Regions from separate parts of the Nocardia sp. NBC_01730 genome, predicted to be linked through region 1. Evidence: riboswitches for the same ligand, from Rfam matches in the RefSeq annotation. Region 1 holds a riboswitch; the other holds the start of a gene.
What was found. A riboswitch is a leader RNA that binds a small molecule or an ion and turns the genes downstream of it on or off. The one in region 1 is predicted to bind cobalamin.
Positions count from the first base shown of each region.

Region 2: linked by a shared signal. The riboswitch ahead of metE (5-methyltetrahydropteroyltriglutamate--homocysteine S-methyltransferase) and the one ahead of cobN (cobaltochelatase subunit CobN) in region 1 are both predicted to bind cobalamin.

Region 1 is NZ_CP109162.1:2,592,179-2,595,585, reverse strand. Features, by position in the region: gene ddaH (dimethylargininase) at 1-456, shown strand, start outside; gene cobG (precorrin-3B synthase) at 631-1,866, opposite strand; cobalamin riboswitch at 1,983-2,147, shown strand; gene cobN (cobaltochelatase subunit CobN) at 2,135-3,407, shown strand, end outside.
Region 2 is NZ_CP109162.1:3,786,553-3,789,959, reverse strand. Features, by position in the region: gene metE (5-methyltetrahydropteroyltriglutamate--homocysteine S-methyltransferase) at 1-1,708, opposite strand, end outside; cobalamin riboswitch at 1,850-2,036, opposite strand; gene OHB12_RS15165 (pyruvate carboxylase) at 2,409-3,407, shown strand, end outside.

The DNA of each region.
Region 1 (3,407 bases):
CTGAACGAGGGCGAGGGTGATTTCCTCCTGGTCGGCGACCGGTTGTTGGCGGGCATGGGGTTCCGATGCTCACTCGCGGCGCATGAGGAGGTGTCCCGCCACTTCGCTTTGCCCGTGGTGTCCCTGGAACTGGTAGATCCGCGCTTCTATCACCTGGACACAGTCCTGCTGCCGCTGGACTCCCGCACCGTCGCCTACTATCCGCCGGCCTTCAGCAGAGCGGCCCGCGCCATCCTCGCCGACCTCTACCCCGACGCGATCCTGGCCACCGACGCCGACGCGGCGGTACTCGGGTTGAACGGCGTCTGCGACGGTTTCAACGTCTTCCTCAGCAGCAGCGCCACCGAACTGAGCGAAGCTCTCCGTGCCCGCGGCTACAACCCGGTCGGTATCGAGATGTCCGAACTACTGAAGGCGGGTGGCAGCGTCAAATGCTGCACGCTCGAAATCCACTGAGGAGGCCGGGACGCGCGAGTAGTCGGCCACCGGCTCGGCGGTGGACAAAGCGGTCGTGCCGTCGAGCCCCCTCGATCGGGTGTTGGACGCCTCGGTGACCTACAGCGCGGCGCATCCGGTTCGGGCCGGTCGCCGAGCGGCTTAGGGTGCGCGCCGCACGGTGGCAGCCTCTCTCTATTCGACGCGATAGCCCCCGTCGGTCGCGACGACATCGGTGACCGTTCCGCGGGGGCGGCCGCAGCGGCGGTCGCAGCCGGACCAGTGCTGACGTCCGGCCACCGAGACGTCCGCCGGTGCCAGGAGCGGAACATCCGGGACACCTTGTCGCGGAGCGGGTTTCGGTTCTATATGCCCGGTTTCCCATTCGGCTCGGTCGGTTGGCGGAAGCACACGGCCTGCCGTGATCGCCTCCGCCGCATCGGCACGGACATCGGTGTGCGACTTCGCGCAACCTGGCCGTCCCGCGCAAGCGCTGACCAGTAGCCACGGGGAATCGGCGTCGAAGATCAGGCCCATCGGCGCGAGCACGCGCACCACCTGTTCTGCGGCCCATTCCTCCATGTCGGTGACGACCAGGCCGCGCCACGGCGTGACGAAGACCGTTCGTTCGATAGCGGCGAGGAATTCGGCGGTGCGGGCGGGTAGGGAGCCGAGGTGCACACCTGCGCCGAGAGCGACCAAGCCGTCGTCCTGCTCCAGCCAGCCGATCGGAATGTCCCGTCCCGCAGCGAATTCGAGTCGATCGGGGCCGGGTGCGAGACCGAGGAGATCGGCCAGGCGTTCAGCGCCGTGCTCGAGGTCGCGCAACCGCCACCGCCCGGGGTCGTCTCCGCGCAGCTCGAGGAAGCCGTGCGCCGCGGCGAGCATGACGTCGACCGCGTCGGCGGCGGTGATCCGGACGCCGCTGTCGCCTCCGGCCAGCAGTAGCGCGAAGTCGTCCGTGGCGACGGCGTGCACACCGATGTCGGCGCCGAGTCCACTGACATCGCCGCGACCGTCGTCGAGGCTGAACAGCATCCTGCCCGGCAGGTCGGCCAGACGCGGAGCGGCGAGCAGCCCGGCATCGAGTTCGGGAACCAGCGTGTGCACGTCTGTCAGCCCGCCGATCCGACCGGACAGCGGCGAGGCGACGATATTGCGCACCCGCTCATGGGTGCGGCTCGGCAGCAGACCCGCACCGGCCAGCCGTTCCGTCAATGCCTCGGCGTCGTGTACCCGGCGCAGTTGGACGTTGCCGCGCGCGGTGAGCTCGATGTTCCCGTCCCCGAGGTCGCGCGCGGCCTCGGCGAGCACCTGCCACTGCATGGGCCCCAACCGCCCGCCGGGCACTCGAATCCGCGCCAGCGGCCCGTCAGCCGCCTCGTGCAGCCGCAGCACGCCGGGACAGGAATCAGCAACATGTCGCGCCATAGCTTCCTCAGCCTACGTACACCGCGAGGCGCAAGGCTGTGCCAGGCCCGGCGTATCCGCTGGTTTACCATGAGCGGAACTGCGCCGCTCCCGAGCGGGGCGGCACACGGGCAAGCCGGACGCAAGAGGCGGGTAGCATCTGCTTGCTCGGCGGACGACGAGGAAACCGGTGGAAGTCCGGTGCGGTCGCGCCACTGTAGAAAGCCAGACCCTCTCCGGCGAGCAGCGAACCCCCGATGGGCGCGTCACCCGAGGAAGGCTGCCACCCGTGATTTTGTTGCTGTCCACATCCGACACCGATCTGCTGAGCGCCCGCGCCAGCGGCGCCGACTACCGGTGGGGCAACCCTGCTCGCCTGCTGGTCGACGATCTGCCCGGCCTGCTCGACGGCGCCGATCTGGTGATCGTGCGCATCCTCGGCGGCAAGCGGGCGTGGGAGGACGGACTGGCTGCGGTGCGAGCGAGCGGCGTTCCGATGGTGGCGCTCGGCGGTGAGATCGCTCCGGACGCCGAGCTGATGGAGTGCTCGACCGTGCCGGGCGGCGTCGCGGCCGACGCACACAACTACCTCGCCGCAGGCGGCCCTGGGAACCTGCGTCAGCTGCACAACTTCCTGTCCGACACCGTGCTGCTCACCGGGCACGGCTTCGAGCCGCCGGTCCAGCTGCCCAGCTGGGGTGAACTGGACCGTGTCGCGGCGCCGGTCGAGGGGCCCACGGTCGCGGTGATCTATTACCGCGCACAGCATCTCGCGGGCAACACCGCCTACATCGACGCCATCTGCACCGCGCTCGAACACGCGGGAACGCGCCCGCTCCCGCTGTACTGCGCGTCGCTGCGTACTGCCGAACCGGAACTCCTCGCCACCCTGCGGCAGGCCGACGCCCTGGTGGTCACTGTGCTGGCCGCGGGAGGAAGCAAACCCGCCACCGCTTCCGCCGGGGGCGAGGACGAAGCGTGGGACGTCGGCGCGCTCGCCGATCTGGATGTACCCATCCTGCAGGGACTCTGTCTGACCAGCGGCCGCGCCCAGTGGGAGGCGAACGACGACGGCCTGTCGCCACTGGACGTCGCCACACAGGTCGCCGTGCCGGAGTTCGACGGCCGGATCATCACGGTCCCGTTCTCGTTCAAGGAGTTCGACGCCGACGGCCTGTCCACCTACGTTCCCGACCCCGAACGTGCGGCTCGCGTCGCGGGTATCGCGACGCGCTACGCCCGCCTGCGCCACATTCCCGCCGCGCGCAAGCGCGTCGCCGTCATGCTGTCGGCCTACCCGACCAAGCATGCCCGCATCGGCAACGCCGTCGGCTTGGACACCCCGGCCAGCGCGATCCGGCTGCTCACCGAAATGCGATCCGCCGGTTACGATCTCGGCGATCCCGGCGAGATCCCAGGCCTGGACGAACGCGACGGTGACACCCTCATCCACGCCCTCATCGCGGCGGGCGGACAGGATCCGGACTGGCTGACCTCCGAACAGCTGGAGGGCAATCCGATCCGCATCGGCGCGGCGACCTATGCCGCCTGGTTCGACACGC
Region 2 (3,407 bases), 1.2 Mb from region 1:
GACCGGTCAGCATGCCCTTGACCGGCTTGTCGGTGAGCGACTGCGCGTAACCGATCCACTCGACGGTCATCGGCTCCCGCCTCGTCACGTCGCCGAACAGGATCGGCGGGCGCACACAGCGGGTGCCGTAGGACTGCACCCAGCCCTGCTCGGTGGCCGCGAAGCCGTCGAGTTGCTCGGCGAAGTACTGCACCATGTCGTTGCGCTCGGGTTCACCGTGCACCAGCACGTCCAGCCCCAGCTTCTCCTGCAGCGTGACGACATCCGCGATCTCGGCGCGCATCCGGCGCACGTACTCGGCCTGGTCGATCTCGCCGTTCCGCAGCGCGGCCCGCGCCAACCGGATCGCGGAGGTCTGCGGGTACGAACCGATCGTCGTGGTCGGCAGCGCGGGCAGCCGCAGGCGATCCTGCTGCAGCTCGCGCCGCTGCTCGGCGGGCGCGCGCCGGATGGCGTCCGGTCCGAGCGCGGCCAGCCGGGCCCGCACCCGCGGATCGTTCAGCCGGGGATCCGACCGCCGAGATTCGAGCGCCGAACGAGTCGTCGCCAATTCGTCGCCGATCGCCTCGGCGCCCTCGCTCAGCCCGGTCGCGAGCAGACGCACCTCGGCCACCTTCTCCGCGCCGAAGGCCAGCCACGACCGCAGCCGCTCGTCCAGCCGCGTCTCCGTGGCCAGCGTGTACGGCACGTGCAGCAGCGAGCACGAACTCGAAACCGCCACGTGCGCTGCGGATCCCAGCAACGTTCCGAGGGTCGCCAGGCCGTGGTCGAGATCGGTGCGCCATACATTGCGACCGTCCACAATGCCCGCCACCACCAGCTTGCGTGCCAGAGCCGGCACCGCTGCCACCTCCGAAACCTCGGTGCCGGAGGTGAAGTCGATGGCAATACCCTCGATTTCGGTGCCCGCCAGTGCGGCGAGCGCGGCATCCGGGTGTCCGAAATAGGTCGCGACGAGGATCGCGGGACGATCGGTCGCGGCGGACAGCTCCTCGTAGGTGGCGCGCACCAGATCGATCTCGTCCGCGGTGAGGTCGGTGACAAGCGCAGGCTCGTCGATCTGCACCCACTCCGCGCCCGCGGCGACCAGCCGCCGCAGCAGCTCGTGATATAGCGGAATCAGCTCGGTCAGCCGAGCCAGTGGCGCACTGCCCGTCGCTTTCGCCAGCCTCGAGAAGGTGACCGGGCCGATTACCACCGGTCGCGCGGGCACGCCGAGCGCGAGCGCCTCCCGCAGTTCCTCCAGCAGCTTCTCCGGGTGCAGCGAGAACTGGGTTTCCGGGCCGATTTCCGGCACCAGGTAGTGGTAGTTGGTGTCGAACCACTTGGTCATCTCCAGTGGCTCGACCGTGTCGGTGCCGCGCGCGGCCGCGAAGTAGCGGTCCAGGGGATCGGCGATTCCGGTGACCCGGGGTGGCAGCGCGCCGAGCAGGACAGCCGTATCGAGCATCTGGTCGTAGTAGGAGAAGGTGCCGATCGGGATCGAGTCGAGACCGGCGGCCAGCAACTCGGTGAGCTGGGCGTGCCGGAGGTCGCGCGCGAGGGTGTGCAACTCCTCGGCGCCGATCCGGCCCGCCCAGTAGGCTTCGGTCGCCCGCTTGAGCTCGCGCCGCGGCCCCACCCGAGGTAGCCCGAGAACCGTCGCGGTGAACGGCTTGTGATGTGAAACAGTCACGATGTTTCTCCATTGCTGAGGTAGAAAAGCCATCGCCCTACGGGTAGCCGGAGAACCAGTGACATGCCGGAGATGTTCCCGGTTGAGGGAGCCCGACACGTCCGCGCTGGTGGTCCGCACGCCCAAATCCACGAGGCGGTGGCCGCCGGGTACGGCGTACCCGGCACGGCTGGCAGGTCTTCGGACTCGCGGGCACCGGCCGGGTGGTCCCGGCCTGTGCCGGGGCTCGCCTGATGGCCGACCTACTGGCCGTCGCTTCCCAAGTCGCGGAGCCTTCCGGCTCGGTGAACTCAGTGCGTGGTGACGGCGGTCGTTCCTGCATACCGCTGCGGGACAGTCCCGGATTCCCACCGGGTTCCCTCTCGCCCCTCGTGGCGTCTCCGCACGAGTGGGCTCGACCCATTGCGCGACGTCGGGGCTCCATCTCGTCGTGCGCCGGTGAACCAGCTGCACTCCCAGCATAGGACGCGCGGTGTCGCGGCTGCTCGGCCGGCTCGGAAACCTGCGTCGATATCGGCTTGGTTCTCTGGCGGTCAACCGGTGCCGATCTGATTCGCGGAGCTGGAAAAGCCACGGTCGCTTGTCGCGGGAGGTGGTAAATGATCAATTTCGGGCTGGGAATGTGTCGTTCCGGTGAACGCAACTTCGCAACGATGCCAGTCGTCATTGTGAAGATTCCTGCGAAGAGGACTTCCGTGTCGGTGCGATGGGCGGTGCCGGGTACCTTAAGCCAATGTTCTCGAAAGTCTTGGTTGCAAACCGTGGCGAGATCGCCATCCGGGCCTTCCGTGCGGCTTACGAACTCGGCATCGGGACGGTGGCCGTGTTTCCCTACGAGGACCGCAATTCAGTCCACCGGTTGAAGGCGGCGGAGTCGTATCAGATCGGTGAGGCGGGCCACCCGGTGCGGGCCTACCTTTCCATCGACGCGATCATCGAGGCCGCCAAGTCGGCGGGTGCCGACGCGGTCTACCCGGGGTACGGCTTCCTTTCGGAGAACCCGGACCTGGCGGCAGCCTGCGCCCGCGCGGGCATCACCTTCATCGGTCCCTCCGCCGAGGTGCTCGAACTCGCGGGCAACAAGGCACGTGCGATCGAAGCCGCCAAGGCCGCCGGTCTGCCGGTGCTGCGCTCCAGCGCACCGTCGGCGGACGTCGACGAGCTGGTCGCCGCGTCCCGGCAGCTGGAGTACCCGATTTTCGTCAAGGCCGTCGCGGGCGGCGGCGGTCGCGGCATGCGGCGGGTCGCCGACGCCGCGCACCTGCGCGAATCGATCGAGGCGGCCTCGCGCGAGGCCGAGTCGGCGTTCGGCGATCCCACCGTGTTCCTGGAGCAGGCGGTGGTGAACCCGCGCCACATCGAGGTGCAGATCCTGGCCGACCAGCACGGCAACGTGATGCACCTGTTCGAGCGGGACTGTTCATTGCAGCGCCGCCACCAGAAGGTGATCGAGCTCGCGCCGGCCCCGAACCTGGATCCCGCACTGCGGATGCGCATCTGCGCCGACGCCGTGGCTTTCGCGCGACAGATCGGCTACAGCTGCGCGGGCACCGTCGAATTCCTGCTCGACGAGCGCGGCAACCATGTCTTCATCGAGATGAACCCGCGAATCCAGGTCGAGCACACGGTGACCGAGGAGATCACCGACGTCGACCTGGTGCAGTCGCAGCTGCGGATCGCCGCGGGCGAGACACTGGAGCAGCTGGGCCTGAGCCAGGACTCGGTCACGATC